Regions from separate parts of the Megasphaera sp. genome, predicted to be linked through region 3. Evidence: riboswitches for the same ligand, from Rfam matches in the RefSeq annotation. Region 3 holds a riboswitch; each other region holds the start of a gene.
The links. Region 3 has a riboswitch for S-adenosylmethionine ahead of ACFWUB_RS09565 (branched-chain amino acid transport system II carrier protein). Riboswitches for the same ligand answer to the same signal wherever they lie in the genome.

Region 1 (4,211 bases), 460 kb from region 3:
AACCCCAGGTGGTCGTCCTGAATCTGCAGCTGCTGCCTCAGGAAGGGAATGAGCGATGCCCACGACGTAAAACCGAAACCGCCGAGGAAGTAAAAGGCTTTGGCACTATAAATCTGCCAAAGGATATCTCGTTTATTCATCAATTTCTGTCACCTCACACTAAAAAAAGCCAGACAAGAAACCACCCTGTCCTGCATCTTTATCGAAAGACGCGTTTACGTACGCGCCCTTCCTCCGCTGCAGGACTGAAGTGACATCTTATCCGGCTTTATACTATACGAGCATAAGCCTCCGATGAGCGGTATTATTTTGAACCTCTCCCGCTTATAGAAGCGGGAGATTCTTGAGAAGGTTGCTGTTTAAGTTTCCTCCTGAAATCAGGATAGCCTTATTCTCAAAGGGCTGTCCAAAAGCCCCTTACACAGTCCTTCGAAATCGAAGTTCTGCTTACTTTTACGAAGTATGTTGGCGGCGCCGTTGATATCGGCATTGGCCGTCCTTCCATCGGCAAAGCGGTACAGGCCGCGCTGGACTCGTTTCCCGCTGAACGTTCCTGTATAGGGTGTATCCGGCTGGTATACGGGAATATCATCCAAATCCAGGCAGCTGGCTTGAGAGGTATAGGACTCTTCCTGTTCCAGATAGGTTATCCCATAGCGTTCACACAGCTGTTTCAAGGTACTACGCAGATAGCTCAGGCTGATTTGAGTGAAATGCTGATTCGTCACTTTGCCCAGCTTCAGTCCTCGTTTGAAATCTCGATTATAACCGCAAACAAGGGTCCCTATCTGATGGTCAATGCAGAAATTAACAATGTAACGGGCTGTCTTGCGAAGGATGTCCTGCATCCGGAAATTGCGTTTCTTCGCTAACTGACAGAGCTGGTTCGTCGTCTTCTGGCCCTGCTTGGCAGCAATGCTTTGGAGTCTGGCTTTGCGTTTGTTCCAATACTGGTTGATAGATTTGAGTTTACGACCGTCCATGAGGAACGACGTCCCCGTATTGGTAACGCAGGCGGCCAGATTGTCCAGGCCCAAGTCAACAGCCAGGACACGGTCTGGCGAGGTTTTCACCGGTTCTGGTTCCTGTAAGTAGCAATACTGAATCTTGAAATACCGTCCGCCATGCATGGGACAGATGCGGACTTCCTGAATCGTCTTATCCTTCAGTCTGTCGGGAACAGGAATCCGAATCCGATGGCCGTGATGGCGTTTCATATATTCACGGCTCATTGGTACCGTCAGGAAGCTATTCTTAATGTTGATGGCGTTCGTCGACAAGATGAGACTGAAGAGGCCCCTTTTTTCACGATAGTATGGCAGGCGAACAGCCTTTGAACCATAGTCACCGGACTTGACTTTCTGCAAAAGCCCAAAAAAAGAACGAAAACTGCGGTCGGCCATTTTCAATATCTGCTGGGCAACACCGGCCTGCAACAAGCCATAGTTTTCATTTTCCTTGCAGATAGGGTAATTTTCTTCATACCGCAAGAATTGCTGGGTATCGAAGTAATGCTGCCGAATCATATAGACCGCTACATTGTACAGGTTATTGCTGTATTGGCACATTTCCCGGAGCATCGTATAGTCTTGTTTCGCCAAGCCGCGGATGACATTCGATTGCGTCAAGTACATCTAGGATTCACCTCCTCTGTTACCTACCATTATACCGTAGACGAAGTGAAAAGGCTAAGACAGAAATGACATAGGGTGGATTTCGCAGGCATCGAACCTGCGAAATCCATCGCCATTCATCCCCTACCTAAGAGGAAGGAGTCTTCTGGCGAAACTATGATAAAAAGAAATTTTCCTCAAGAAGCACAATATTTCTTGACAGATTCTCTTCCAGGTGATAATATGTACACCAACAACCATACATTGTCTTTCATCAAGAGCAGTCGAGGGAATGGCCCGATGACGCTGCGGCAACCCCCTATCGGGATAGGTGCCAAGTCCAGCGGTGTATACCGGCAGATGAACGAATCGCAAATTGAGCCGTCATCTGTATGACGGCTTTTCTTTTTGACCGGCAAGCCCTTATTATCCGTTATCCAGAAAGGAAATGATTACATGAACGCAACAGTAAAAAAACTCTTCGCCGCCGTTCTCATCACGACGACGTGCCTCTTTGCCGCCGGCTGCGGTTCGTCTTCCAATTCCGGTGCTTCCGGTGACAAAAAAGAAATCAAGATGGGCGTCACTGCCGGTCCTCATGCCGAAGTCATGGAAGAAGTCGCTAAAGAAGCAGCTAAACAGGGCATTACTATCAAAGTCGTCGAATTCAACGACTACGTCCAGCCGAACAAGGCCCTGGCCGAAGGCGACCTGGATATGAACTCCATGCAGCATCAGCCGTACATGGACAACGTCGTCAAGAAACAAGGCCTGAAGATTACCTCCATCGGCAAGACCATTATCCTGCCCATGGCCGTTTACTCCCATAAATTCAAAGACATTAAAGACGTCACGGACGGCGCCAAAGTCACCATCCCGAACGACCCGACCAACGGTGCCCGCGCCCTGCTCCTGCTCCAGCAGGCCGGCCTGATTAAATTGAAAAACGGCAACTCCGTCGACGCTTCGGTAACAGATATCACCGAAAATCCCAAGAACCTCCAGTTCGTCGAACTCGACGCCGCTCAGATTCCCCGCTCCCTCGACGATACGGACCTGGCCTGCGTCAACACCAACTACGCTATCCCGGCCGGCCTGAACCCGCAGAAAGATTCGATCCTCGTCGAATCGAAGGATTCGCCGTATGCCAACGTCATGGCAGTCCGTCAGGGCGACGAAAACAACGAAACATACAAGAAAGTCTTGGCAATCTATCAGTCTGAACCGATCAAGAAATTCATTGAAGAACACTTCCAGGGAACTATCCTGCCGGCGTTTTAGTGGCTAGTGGTTCGTAGGGGCCGCCCAAAGGGCGGCCCGCCTGAATCCTCTTAAAAGGGCTTGTCGCACGTGCGACAAGCCCTTTACTTATGGTATAATAATGGTTGTCATCAGATTCAGAAAGGAGACACTCTCATGAAAGCCGTATTTGTCGATTTCGAGATGAACCCTATCGGCCGGGACCAGAAGGAAGCGCGCCGCATCTGCAAAGGGGAAATCATCGAAATCGGTGCTGTTAAAATAGACGAAGAGGGGAATGAAATCTCGTCGTATAAGGAATATGTGCTGCCCGAATATACGACAGCCATGAATCAGACCTGTCAGGAATTGACAGGTATCACCATGGAAATGCTGGCCGGGAAACCCCATTTCCGCCAGGCCTTCGACCATTTCCTGACCTGGTGCAACGAAGGCTGCCCCAATGCCTACGAAATGTTCGCCTGGAGTGAAAATGACTGGCGCCAGCTGGACTGCGAACTCCGCCTCAAAGAAATCGACGAGCACGACGACCGCGTCCGCTGGATGCTCGACCACTGGCAGAACTTCCAGCAGATTTACTGCAACCTCCTGGGCCTGGATAATGTCATTTCCCTGGACAAGGCTGTCAGCACCCTGGGAGAAACCTTCGACGGCCAGATGCACGACGCCCTCTGGGATGCCCGCAACACGTCCAAACTCTACGTCTTATCGAAGAAAAAAGAAGAATTCCGCGATATCATGCAGCCTATCATCGACGCCACCAAGCCGGCAGAACCGCTGACGTTCTCCCTGGCCGACGCCTTCCGCGCTGCCCGCAAGTAAAGGGAGGGAATCCGGCCATGGAAGATACGACACTCCGGATGGTTTATATTTTCACAGACATCATCCTGCCCATGATTGCCGGATATGTCGCCAAAAGGCGGAGCTGGCTGACGCCGGACCAGTCGAACTGGCTCATCCGCTTCAACATCATCGTCATCATGACGTCCCTGACCCTGCTCAGCTTCTGGGTCCTGCCCATGCGGACGGACTTGCTCAGCCTGCCTTTCTTCGCTTTTTTCAACGGCCTCCTGCCGCTGGCCGTCGTCCTCTTGCTGGGACGGCAGCGCAAATTCTCGTCCTTCGTCGACCGAGGCAGTTACCTCATCGCCGCCATCCCGGCCAACACGGGGATGCTCGGCGGCCTGTGCAGCTACATTCTCTACGGGGAAATGTCCTATGCCTACGTCCAGATCATCGGCGTCTTCCAGAACCTGCTCATGTTCTTCGTCCTCTTCCCCATGGGCTACTACTACCAGCACGGCGGCAAGGACCGCAATTTCTTCGTCTTTTTCAAGG
Region 2 (4,211 bases), 510 kb from region 3:
GCGACTACATCAGCGCCTTCCTGCTGCTCATGATGATCGCCGGCGGCGTCATCGGTATCTTCATCGCCCAGCCGACGCTGAATATGCCGGCCTTCACGTCCTTCTCGGTCGGCGGCAAGGATTTGTTCCCAATCCTGTTCATCACCATCGCCTGCGGTGCCGTTTCCGGCTTCCACAGCCTCGTTTCGTCCGGTACGTCGTCGAAGACCCTGGATAAGGAACAGGATTCGGTCTTTGTCGGCTACGGTTCCATGTGCGTCGAATCGGTCTTAGGCGTCGTTTCCCTGGTCATCGCCTGCGCTGCCGCTTCCAACGGCCACGTCGCTTCGGGCACGCCGTTCCAGATCTTCTCCGGCGCCGTCGCTGGTTTCTTCACCATGTTCGGCCTGTCCCAGACGGCAGCTGCCTGCATCATGACCATGTGCGTATCGGCCCTGGCCCTGACGACCCTCGATGCCGTCGGCCGTATCGGCCGTATGTCCTTCCAGGAACTGTTCAGCGTCGATGAAGGACAGGAAATGAACACGATCCAGAAAATCTGCGTCAATAAGTATTTTGCTACGGTCATCACTTTGTTCTTCGGCTTCCTGCTCTGCTTAGGCGGCTACATGAACATCTGGCCTCTCTTCGGCTCGGCCAACCAGCTGCTGTCGGCCATGGTCCTCATCTGCCTGACGGTCTTCCTCAAGACGACAGGCCGCAAGAGCTTCATGCTCTACATCCCCATGGTCGTCATGTTCTGCGTTACCATGACAGCCCTCGTCGAATCGGCTTATGCCCTGATCATCAAGATTGCCTCGGGTAACTGGTCGTTCCTCATCGAAGGACTGCAGTTCGTCCTGGCCATCGCCCTCATGGTCCTGGCCATCTCCATCGTCTACCACTGCGGCAAAGAACTCGTCCACGCCGACAACAAAACGGCCCATCACGACGCCCAGCCCACGGCGACGCATTGAGGGTGTTAGCGGTCAGCCGTCAGCTGTACGAAGTTTGCAGTTTGCAGTTTTTAGTGAATGGTTTTAAATTTAAAGCCATTTACTAGCCACGAGCCACTAACTACTAACCACTTAAAAGGGCCTGTCGCACGAAGGCTTCTGCCATCATGCAAGGCTCCTTTCTCTTTAAAGTTTGTAGTACAGAGTTTGTAGTTTATAGAAGAAAGTTTTAAATTTTTTACCATTTGCTGCAAACTAAAAACTACAAACTTAAAACTCAAAAAAGGGCCTGCTGTATATACAACAAGCCCTTTTTACTTATAAAAAATATAATTTATAAAGTTAAATTCCTATCTAAAGCCATAGGTATAACGTTTACATTGTAAAATATGAAAGTTTTTGCTTAAAATCCCTTGACAATATACTCTGTAAAGTGTACACTCTTGGTAACGTTTCCGATAGGAAGCTATTCATTTTAGTCATCAAAGAGGTATGTTATCATGGGGTACTTAAAAAATTTGACCATCATGTGTTGTATGATATGATCGTATTGTACAACCATTCATAAGGACAATACAATACGAAACCTATTCATCCAGAGCAGCTGAGGGACTGGCCCGATGACGCTGCGGCAACCTACGTAGGTAAGGTGCCAATTCCAGCAGGAAATAACCTGGCAGATGAAGTCATGGGCATACGTCTATTTATAGCGCCATCTGCATCAGCAGGCGGCGCTTTTCTTTTTGCCAAAAAGGAGCTGAGTACATGGAGCATGTGGCAACGTATTTGACAGAGCTGATTGGCAACACGCCGCTCTTGGAACTGACTCATTGGCAGGCTCGGCACGGCCTCAAGGCCCGCGTCCTGGCCAAGCTGGAGTACATGAACCCCTTGGGCAGCGTCAAGGACCGCGTAGCGGCAGCCATGATCGACGAAGGGATACGGCAGGGGAAGATCAACAAAGATACGGTCATCATCGAACCGACGAGCGGCAATACCGGCATCGGCCTGGCCCTGGTCGCCGCCGTGAAGGGCCTGCACCTGATCTTGACCATGCCCGATACGATGAGCCTGGAACGGCGTAAGATCGTGTCGGCCCTGGGGGCGGAAATCGTGCTGACACCGGGCATCGAGGGGATGCGCGGCAGCATCGGCAAAGCCGAAGAATTGAGGGATTCTTACGGCAATGCCTTCATTCCCCAGCAGTTCGACAATCCGGCCAATCCGGCCATCCACCGCCAGACGACGGCGGAAGAAATCTGGCGCGACACGGACGGCAAGGTAGATATCTTCATTTCGTCCGTCGGCACAGGCGGCACCATCACCGGTACGGCCCAGGGCCTGAAAGGCCATAAGCCGGACGTCCAGATCGTCGCCGTCGAGCCGAAAGATTCCGCCGTCCTGCACGGCGGCCGGCCGGGCCCGCACGCCATTCAGGGGATTGGCGCCGGGTTCATCCCGAAAGTTTTGGATATATCTCTCGTAGATGATGTGATCGACGTATCCAATGAGGACGCCTACGGCCGGGCCAGGGAAGTCGCCAAGACCGACGGCCTTTTGGTCGGCATTTCGTCCGGTGCGTCGCTGCAGGCGGCCCTGGAACTGGCCAGCCGGCCGGAAAACGAAGGCAAGACTATCGTCGTCCTCCTGCCGGATGGCGGCGAACGCTATTTATCGACGGCTTTATTTGAGGGGTAAGGAATCTAAGTCGGTATAGAGGGGGAAAGAAAATGAACAAGAAGCGCATCATAGCTATACTGGCTTTTTCGGCGGCACTCGCCGTCGCCGGGGCCCTGGCTGGCTGCGGACGCAGCGATGACGCCGGGGGCGGCGGCACGATGACGCTGACCAATGTCTCGTATGATCCAACCCGTGAGTTATATAAAGAATACAATGAATTATTCCAGCAGCACTATCGTGAGACGACAGGCAAGGATATCCGCATCATCCAGTCCCATGGCGGATCGGGCAGTCAGGCCCGGTCGGTCATCGAAGGCAGCAAGGCCGATGTCGTGACCCTGGCCCTGGCCCACGATGTGTCGCTCATCGAAAGGGCCGGCCTCATCCATGAAGGCTGGCAGGGGGATTTCGCCAACGATTCGGCGCCGTACACGTCGACCATCGTCTTCCTGGTCCGCAAGGGGAACCCGAAAGGGATACGCGACTGGGACGACCTGGTAAAGCCCGGCGTGAGCGTCATTACGCCGGACCCGAAGAGCAGCGGCGGCGCCTGCTGGAACTTCCTGGCCGCCTGGAGCTGGGGCCTTGACCATTTCGGGGGAAATGAAATCAAGACCCGGGCCTTCATGACCGACTTGTACCGCAATGTGACGGTCATGGATTCCGGCGCCCGCGGCTCGACGACGACCTTTGTCGAAAACGGACAAGGTGACGTCCTTATCGCCTGGGAAAACGAAGCGCTTTATTCGATGCGCGAATATCCCGATAAGTTCGACCTCGTCGTGCCCAGCATCAGTATCCTGGCCCAGCCCAGCGTGGCTGTCGTCGACCGCCTGGCCCGGCGCAAGGGTCATGAAGAGGCGGCTCATGAATACCTGGCCTACCTCTATTCCGATGAGGCCCAGGAACTGGCCGCCAAGAACGGTTTCCGGCCGTCTAATCCGGATATCCTCCGGCGTTATGCCGACCGCTTCGATCTCAAGGTCAAGCTGACCAAGATCAGCGATTTCGGCGGCTGGGAGGCTGCGTATGTTAAATTTTTCAACGACGACGCCTTGTTCGATAAGATCATGGCCGACGTCAACGGCGATGCATAGGAGGGGAGCCGGATGAAACACTTTTTTGCCCGTTCCGGCGGGCGCAATCAGATTATTCCCGGCTTCGGCCTGTCCATGGGCATGACCCTTACCATGTTGTCCCTGCTCATCCTCATCCCGCTGGCGTCGGTCCTGGCGCACTCCCTGCAGCTGACGGCCAATGACTATGCCAAGCTCATCACCAACAGCGGCATCCGCAACGCCTTCATCACCAGCATTTCCTGTTCTGTCCTGGCGGCTTTGGTCAACTGCGTCTTTGGCTTCATCCTGGCCTGGGTCCTGGTCCGCTACGATTTCTTCGGGAAACGTCTCTTGAACGGCGTCATCGAACTGCCCTTTGCCTTGCCGACGGCTGTCGCCGGCATCACCCTTTCCAAGCTCTATTCCGATACGGGCTTCTTCGGAAGTTTCTTTGCCAGCTATGGCATCCAGATCGCCTATACCAAGATCGGCCTGACCATCGCCATGGTCTTCGTCGGCATCCCGTTCGTCGTCCGCT
Region 3 (4,211 bases):
AGAAGTGTCGCCCCTTCTTCCAGGCCCTTGGCGATGTAGGCATCGACGGTCTGCCACTGGTCATACGATGCGACAGGACCGATTTTCGTCGTTTCCAGAGCCGGGTCGCCAATAGTATATTCCGGCAGTATCTTCAGCATGAGCTGTTCAATCTGTTCCTTGTCATCCCGCGGGATGATCAGGCGCGACAGGGCCGTACAGGTCTGGCCACTGTTGAGGAAAATGGAATTGAAGCACATGCGGATAGCCTTTTCGTAGTCCGCCCCCTTCAAGAGGACGAAAGGCGACTTGCCGCCCAGTTCCATACTGATGCGCTTCATCGAAGCTAAGGCGCGCTGAGATACCTTGATGCCGGCTGCCGTCGACCCCGTAAAGGATACCATGGCGATATTCGGGTCGTCGCAGATGGCATTGCCGACCTGGCTGCCCCGGCCGGCGACGAGATTGAAGACGCCTTTGGGGAAACCGGCCTGGTCAAAGGCTTCGGCCAGGTAGTACGCCGTCACCGGCGTGTGCTGACTCGGCTTGAGGACGACTGTCGCCCCGACGAGCAAGGCCGGTACGACTTTCTGGATAATCTGCCCTAAAGGATAATTCCACGGCGTGATACAGCCGATGACACCCAAAGGCCGGCGGTAGACGACGGATTGGGACAGATGTTCGACCAGTGGCAATTCCGGTGCCAAGTCGATATACGACTGGGTCCGCACGAACTGGTAGCCAATATGGTTGGTCCTGGCAAAGGCTACAGGCGCCCCTAATTCCTTGACGACGGCGTCGACGAACTGCGGTTCCAATCTGATCATCTGGACCAGCAGGTTCTTCATGAAGGTGATGCGGTCTTCCAGCGGCATAGCCGACCAGGCCGGGAAAGCTTTGGCAGCCGCCTGGGCAGCGGCAGCGACATCATCGGCACCAGCCGCGGCGACAGTGGCGAAGATTTCTTTCGTCGCCGGATTTTCTACGTCAATATATTGGCCAGACAAGGGCGCAACCCACTGGCCATCGATATATAGTTTTTTCAAATCCATGAAATTACCCCCTTTTACTCGAGATTATTCTTTAATTATAGAGATAAGTCATTGATTATGCAAGTCGGGGAAAAAAATAGACTGCCTAAAAGGCAGTCTATTTTTAGTGGCGCCCCCTACAGACTCCATACCACAAACTATCTTATTTCGCTTCGGCTTCTACGGGTTCTGAGGCGGATACGAAATGGCCGATGATGGAGCCGCCGATGAGGCCGATGATAAAGGGGACGATCCAGCCGAAACCGTATGTGGACAGGGGCGTAGCGGCGACGATGGCTTTAGCAAAGCCCAGGCTGCTCAGACCCGGCAGGGATTCCAAAAGGGCGAAGAGCGTGACCAGGTAGACAGAGCCTTTGTAAGCACCGTTGTTGGGCATGAAGCGGCCGATGATGCCCAGGACCAGGAGGGCCAGGCACGGCGGATAGCAGACGCCGAAAATCCAGCCGATGTAGGTGACGATACCGTCGACGCCGAGGAGGGCCGTCAGGGCCGACAAGATGCAGCAGGCGACGGCGACTTGCTTATAGCTGATGCGGTTGCCCGTAGCCGTGCTGGTGAATTCGGCAACGGCGGCAATCTGACCGATGGCTGTCGTCAGGCAGGCCAGGACGACGGCGATGCCCATGGGAACCATGACCCACGTGCCGACGCGCTGGATGATGGCGACCAGGAGTTCCGCACGGCCGATGTTCTGCGCATAGTCACCGCTGACGCAGGCGCCCATGTAGAGCAGGCTGCCGTAAATGATGAGCAGCAGGACGAAGGAAACGATGCCACAGTAGATGAGCACTTTATTGCGCTGGCCGACGGTCTTATAGCCCTTGCCGTAAATGGAGCTGATGAAGACAGCTGCCATGATGAAGCTGACCAGGACGTCGCCCGTGTTATAGCCGCCGAGGAAGGCATTGACGAAGGGATGGTCCACAGCCGGAGCGACGGGTGTCCCCAGGGGATTGAAGATGCCGACGAAGGCGACGATGACCAGGATCAGGGCCAGGAGCGGCGTCAGGTATTTGCCCATGCGGTCCATGACGTTGTTCTGGTCGGCAACAAAGAAGAAGCTGATGACGAAATAGGCGATGACCAGCGGGATGAACGGTGCTGCCGGCAGGTTGCCCTGGATGCCGAGCTGGATGGCCGTCGCACACGTACGGGGAATGGAAACGAAGGTACAGACCAGCATGAGGGCTGCCAGGAGGACGTTATACGTATTCTTCCCTACCCGTTCAGTAATGGAGTGGACGTCGCCGTTGAGGCCGATGACGATGAGCGTGAAGATAGGAAGAAAAATACCCGAAAGGGTCAGGCCAGCCAGGCCGGACAGGAAATCGCTGCCGCTGTTCAAACCGAGCTGGGGCGGGAAAATCAAGATTGAATGATGTGAAAATAAGTACATAATACGCCAAAAGAAAAGAGGCGCTGCCTCCAAGCTGCGCCTCAGTCATAATGATATCTTTCAGGAATAGCCTGTAGGAATTGGCACCTTACCTTAGGCAGGTTGCCGCAACGTCATCGGGCCCGTCCCTCAGCTGCTCTCGATATAACTTATGAAATTTGTCTGTATTGGTGTTATTTTATAAAATTTTTAACGACTTGTCAATGTATTTATTTTGATTTAACGTTTTACTTCTGACAACTGGGACAAAGGTCAGCCAAAAAGCAGTTGTCGCATAAAGGCTTGCGGGCTTTGCAGACCCGGCGGCCATGCCAGATGAGCCAATGATGGGCCCGGCTCCACCATTCCTTGGGAATGGCCTTCTGCAGGCCCTTTTCGACTTCCAGCGGCGTCGTCCCTTGGGCCAGCTGCAGACGGTTGGACACGCGGAAGACGTGGGTATCGACAGCAATGGCCGGCGTATTGAACAAGATACTGACCAGGACATTGGCCGTCTTGCGGCCGACGCCGGGCAGTTTCACCAGCTCATCGAAAGTCTGCGGCACTTGGCCATGATATTTTTCACAAAGGATGGCACAGTTGGCCAGGATATTCTTGGCCTTGCTGCGATAGAGGCCGCAGGTCCGTATCTTTTCTTCCAGTCCCGCTGTCCCCAGGGTCAGCATCTTTTCCGGCGTGTTATATTCCGGGAACATGCCGGCCGTCACGATATTGACCCGTTCATCCGTACATTGGGCCGACAAGATGACGGCAATCATCAATTCAAAAGGAGAATTATAGTGCAGAGCCGGTTTCATGATACCGTACTGGTCCTGGAACCGCTGCAGCATTTCATCTTTTACTTTCTTGGAAATAGCCATATCACTTTACTTCCTCATCAGTATGGATTACGTCGTTCAGGCTGCCCATTTCATAGCCGCCCAAATCGAGGGTGACGTACGTAAAGCCCGTATCCTTGATGGCCCGGACGATTTCCTCCCGATGAGCCAGGACCGACGGGATTTCATCGACGGCGACTTCGATGCGGGCTACATCGCCGTGATAGCGGACGCGCAGGGACCCCTGGACGTAAGGCGCTACGGCGGCTTCGGCCGCATCGATCTGAGCCAGGCGGTGCGGCGTCAGTTCCACGCCATACGGGACGCGGCTGGCCAGGCAGGCAGCGCTCTGCTTATTCCAGGTCTGGAGGCCGAATTCCTTCGACAAAGCCCGGATATTCGCCTTGGCCAGGCCTGCTTCGATCATCGGGCTGCGGACGGCGTCGGATAATTCCTGCAGGGCTTTCATACCCGGCCGGTAATCACCGAGGTCATCGACATTCCCCCCGTCGACGACCCACTGATAGCCTTCGGCCTTGGCCAGGGCCACGAGCGACGTAAAGCGTATTTTCTTGCAGATATAGCAGCGATCTGGCGGATTCTGGACGAAGTCCGGGTCCTCGAATTCCGTCGAATGGGCCAGGCGGTGTTCGACGCCGATGACCTTGGCCATGGCCTTGGCATCAGCCGCTTCACTGCCCGGCAGGGTCGCCGAAACGGCCGTCACGGCCAGGACCCGGTCCCCCAGAGCCTGGTGAGCCGCATAGGTCAGGAAGGTGCTGTCGACGCCGCCGGAAAAGCCGACGACGACACTGCCCATGTCCTTTAAGATCTGCTGGAGTTTTTCATATTTCTTGCTTGTCTCTGTTGAAATCAAAAGAGTTCCCCCTCGAACCAATATAGTTTTCATAGAACTGTCGAATGACGCCCTTCATTTCTTCGTCACCGACATATGGCAGGGCCTGC
Region 4 (4,211 bases), 300 kb from region 3:
TGCTCCTGACCCAGATGGCCCAGGTCGGGACATCCGTCTTCAGTTCTATCTTCAGCGGTCAGGCCGGGACGATTGACCTGGCCGGGGTCGCCGTAGCCGTCAATATCTGGTATCCCGTCTTTGCCGGCCTGTGCGGCATCTTCTTCGGCATCTCGCCGATCATCGCCCAGCTCCGGGGCGCTCAGAAGACCGAGGAAATCCCGACGTACATTATGCAGAGCCTCTACTTGAGCCTGGGCTTTACGGCCGTCATTTTCCTGGCCGGCGCCTTTCTGCTGCCGCCCTTTCTCGACTTTATGGGCCTCGACGCACCGGTCCGCTACATCGCCTGGGAATACCTCAAGGCTCTGGCCCTGGGACTGGTCCCCATCTGCCTGCAGGCGACGATGCGCTACATCGTCGACGCCCACGGCAAGACCCACGTTTCCATGGCCATCTTAGTGACCAACCTGGTCCTGACGATCATCCTCTTCCGCCTGCTCATCTTCGGCGCCGGCCCCATTCCAGCTATGGGCGGTATCGGTACGGGCTATGCCATCACCATCGCGTCGTGGCTGTCCTTCCTGCTCTTCGTGGGCGTCCTGCAGTGGATGGAGCCTTTCCGCTCTTACCATCTCTGGAGCCGCCTGCGGCCTTTCAGCTGGTATCATGGCCATCATCAGCTGGAGTTGGGCATTCCCATCTTCATCGCCGTCTTCTGCGAAACGAGCCTGTTCTCCATCGTCGGCCTGCTCATGGCCGAATTCGGCACCTTATACCTGGCGGCCAACCAGGCAGCCATCAGTTTCTCGACCCTGACCTATACCCTGCCCTGGAGCATCAGCCTGACGGCGACTATCGTCATCGGCTACGAAGTCGGCGCCCGCAACTACGCCGCTGCCCGGCAGTATGCCGTGCTCTGCCAGATGACGGCCTTGACCATCGCCATCGCCCTCATCGTCGTGACTTACCACTTTGTCGATCATATCGCCGCCATCTTCACGAGCGATGCCGAAACGTTCTGGGCCATCCGCATGTTCATCTTCTACGCCGTCGCCTTTTCCTTCTTCGACGCCGCCGGCACGCCGGTCCAGGGCATCCTGCGCGGCTATAAGGATGTCAAGATCATCACTTACGTCGCTTTCGTGACCTACTGGCTCATCAGCATCCCTATGGGCTATGCCATGGCCCACGTCACGTCCTACGGGCCCTATGGCTATTGGATCAGCCTCATCATCAGCCTGGCCATCAATGCCAGCGCCCTGAACTGGCGCTTGTGGAAGCATACGGCCTGGAAAGTCCCTGTCCTATCCTCATCTACTAAGGAGTGATTTTATGCCAACTACCAAACAATTAACGGCTTATGCCCGCGTCCTCTTGCAGAAGGGCCTGAATCTCCAGAAAGGTCAGACCCTGGTCATCAATGCCCCTGTCGAATCGCACGACTTCGTCGCCCTCCTGACGAAAGAGGCCTATACGGCCGGCGCCGCCCAGGTCGTCTGCAACTGGCGGTCTGACGACCTGGCCCGCCTGCGCTACGAACACGAAGATTTGCAGTATTTCGAGTCCCTGCCGGACTGGCGCCGCGATTTCAGCCTCTACTATTACCATAAGAAAGCGGCCTTCCTCAGCCTCATCTCGGCGAATCCGTACCTCATGGACGGCATCGACACCCATAAAATCTTTGCCCAGCAGAAAGCCCAGAATGAAGCCTTGAAGGAATACATCGACGGCATGATGGCCTCGAAGACGACGTGGCTCGTCGCCGCCGTCCCCAGTGCCGTCTGGGCCAAACTGCTCTATCCGGACCTCGACGAAGCCGCCGCTTACGAAGCCTTGTGGAAGCAAATCCTCCAGTCGTCCCGTGCCGACGGTGCCGATGCCCTGGCCGATTGGGACGCCCATCTGGCCGAATTGAAGAAGCGCCGGACCTGGATGACGGACCAGCATTTCACCAGCCTGCACTATACGAACGGCCTGGGAACGGACCTGACTATCGGCCTGCCGGCCGGTCATATCTGGCAGGGCGGCATGGAAGAAACGGCGGACCACCTGCTGTTCAATGCCAACATCCCGACGGAAGAAATCTATTCGGCCCCCAAGGCAGATGCGGTCAACGGCACGGTCTACAGCACCAAGCCCCTGGTCTATAACGGCAACCTCATCGACAAATTCCACCTGACCTTCAAAGACGGCAAAGTCATCGACGCTGCCGCCGAAACGGGCGAAGACGTCCTGAAGAAACTCATCGCCATCGACGACGGCGCCTGCCGCCTCGGCGAAGTAGCCCTCATCCCCTATCATTCGCCCATTTCCCTGTCGGGTATCCTCTTCTATGAAACACTCTTCGACGAAAACGCCTCGTGCCACCTGGCCCTGGGCGCATCGTACCCGACCTGCCTGGCTGGCGGTGCTGATATGGACAAAGATGCTGTCGCCGCAGCCGGCCTCAACGACTCCATGATCCACGTCGACTTCATGGTCGGCTCGCCGGACCTGACCATCACCGGGACCAGGGCCGACGGCACGACGGTGCCGGTCTTTACCGATGGCGACTGGGCGCAATAACGATTTTCCATTGACAATCCCGGCCATCCGTGCTATTATAAGACGCAACAACCATATACCCTTCATCCAGAGCAGCTGAGGGACTGGCCCGATGACGCTGCGGCAACCCCCTATCGGGAAGGTGCCAATTCCAACGGAACATTCCGACAGATGAAATGAAACCGTATATACGGCCGTCATCTGCATGACGGCCTTTTTTTGTGGTTGCTTTCTCTAGTTACGCCTATTTTGAGGAGTTGATACTGTGATTACACTGAAAAATATTACCAAGACCTACGGCGGCGCCGCACAGGTCCAGGCCCTGAAAGGCATCAACCTGACCATCGACGACGGCGAGATCTTCGGTATCATCGGCAAGAGCGGTGCCGGCAAATCGACGCTGGTCCGCTGCATCAATATGTTAGAAAAACCGACGAGCGGCCAGGTCATCATCGACGACAAGGATTTGACCAAGATGAATGAATCCCAGCTGCGGGCAGAACGCAAGAACATCGGCATGATTTTCCAGCACTTCAATCTCTTATCATCCCGTACGGTTGCCGAAAACATTGCCTTCCCGCTGGAACTCGTCGGCGCTTCCAAAGACGTCATCGAAAAGAAAGTCGCTTCCCTCCTCGACCTGGTCGGCCTCAGCGACCGGGCCGGCAACTATCCGTCCCAGCTCTCAGGCGGCCAGAAACAGCGCGTCGGCATTGCCCGTGCCCTGGCCAGCGATCCGAAAATCCTGCTCTGCGACGAAGCCACGTCGGCCCTGGACCCGCAGACGACGAAATCCATCCTGGAACTGCTCCAGGACATCAATAAACGCCTGGGCATCACTATCGTCGTCATCACCCATGAAATGGCCGTCGTCAAGGAAATCTGCCATCGCGTCGCCGTCATCGAAAGCGGTGTCATCAAGGAAATGGGCCGCGTCGTCGACATCTTCACCAATCCTCAGTCCCAGACCATGAAAGATTTCGTCACGTCCATCATCAATATGGAACTGCCGGCAGGCATCAAGAACCTGGGTGTCACCGACCAGCCGTCGCCGGACCGCTACATGCTCGTCCGCCTGCGCTTCAAAGGCGCTGCGACCAGCGACCCCGTCGTCGCCGACATCGTCCGCAAATTCAACGTCGAAGTCAGCGTCCTCTACGGCAACATCGACTACATCCAGGATGAACCGTTCGGCTACCTCATCGTCGTCATCATGGGCGATATGGAAACACAGGCCAAGGCATTCTCGTACATCAAAACATTACCGATTGGAAGTGAGGTTTTAGGTTATGTCCCAAGAAATCATTAAGTTAATGCTCCAAGGCATTGAAGAAACGTTCTACATGGTCGCCGTCGCCACGGTCATTGGCGGTATCATCGGCATTCCCCTGGGTATCACCCTGGTCACGACCAGCAAGGGCCATATCCTGGAAAACCGCTTCATCAATCAAATCCTTGGCACGATCGTCAACATCATCCGTTCCATCCCGTTCATCATCCTCATGGTCGCCATCATCCCGCTGACGCGTCTCATTGCCGGCACGTCCATCGGTACGACGGCAGCCTGCGTCCCCTTGACCATCGTCGCCATCCCCTTCCTGAGCCGTCTCGTCGAAACGTCCATACGCGACGTCGACTTCGGCCTCGTCGAAGCGGCCGAATCCATGGGGGCTACGCCGTTCCAG

Region 1: linked by a shared signal. The riboswitch ahead of ACFWUB_RS07270 (MetQ/NlpA family ABC transporter substrate-binding protein) and the one ahead of ACFWUB_RS09565 (branched-chain amino acid transport system II carrier protein) in region 3 are both predicted to bind S-adenosylmethionine.
Region 2: linked by a shared signal. The riboswitch ahead of cysK (cysteine synthase A) and the one ahead of ACFWUB_RS09565 (branched-chain amino acid transport system II carrier protein) in region 3 are both predicted to bind S-adenosylmethionine.
Region 4: linked by a shared signal. The riboswitch ahead of ACFWUB_RS10825 (methionine ABC transporter ATP-binding protein) and the one ahead of ACFWUB_RS09565 (branched-chain amino acid transport system II carrier protein) in region 3 are both predicted to bind S-adenosylmethionine.

The regions. Positions count from the first base shown of each region.
Region 1 is NZ_CP181255.1:1,523,000-1,527,210, reverse strand. Features, by position in the region: gene ACFWUB_RS07280 (MFS transporter) at 1-140, opposite strand, end outside; gene ACFWUB_RS07275 (RNA-guided endonuclease InsQ/TnpB family protein) at 378-1,634, opposite strand; SAM riboswitch class I at 1,882-1,980, shown strand; gene ACFWUB_RS07270 (MetQ/NlpA family ABC transporter substrate-binding protein) at 2,070-2,894, shown strand; gene ACFWUB_RS07265 (exonuclease domain-containing protein) at 3,030-3,695, shown strand; gene ACFWUB_RS07260 (AEC family transporter) at 3,713-4,211, shown strand, end outside.
Region 2 is NZ_CP181255.1:159,299-163,509, reverse strand. Features, by position in the region: gene ACFWUB_RS00825 (carbon starvation protein A) at 1-956, shown strand, start outside; SAM riboswitch class I at 1,524-1,622, shown strand; gene cysK (cysteine synthase A) at 1,701-2,633, shown strand; gene ACFWUB_RS00815 (sulfate ABC transporter substrate-binding protein) at 2,666-3,712, shown strand; gene cysT (sulfate ABC transporter permease subunit CysT) at 3,725-4,211, shown strand, end outside.
Region 3 is NZ_CP181255.1:1,984,231-1,988,441, reverse strand. Features, by position in the region: gene ACFWUB_RS09570 (aldehyde dehydrogenase family protein) at 1-1,031, opposite strand, end outside; gene ACFWUB_RS09565 (branched-chain amino acid transport system II carrier protein) at 1,174-2,427, opposite strand; SAM riboswitch class I at 2,478-2,576, opposite strand; gene nth (endonuclease III) at 2,655-3,287, opposite strand; gene larE (ATP-dependent sacrificial sulfur transferase LarE) at 3,289-4,122, opposite strand; gene ACFWUB_RS09550 (ADP-ribosylglycohydrolase family protein) at 4,091-4,211, opposite strand, start outside.
Region 4 is NZ_CP181255.1:2,280,574-2,284,784, reverse strand. Features, by position in the region: gene ACFWUB_RS10835 (MATE family efflux transporter) at 1-1,310, shown strand, start outside; gene ACFWUB_RS10830 (aminopeptidase) at 1,315-2,547, shown strand; SAM riboswitch class I at 2,607-2,704, shown strand; gene ACFWUB_RS10825 (methionine ABC transporter ATP-binding protein) at 2,792-3,835, shown strand; gene ACFWUB_RS10820 (methionine ABC transporter permease) at 3,816-4,211, shown strand, end outside.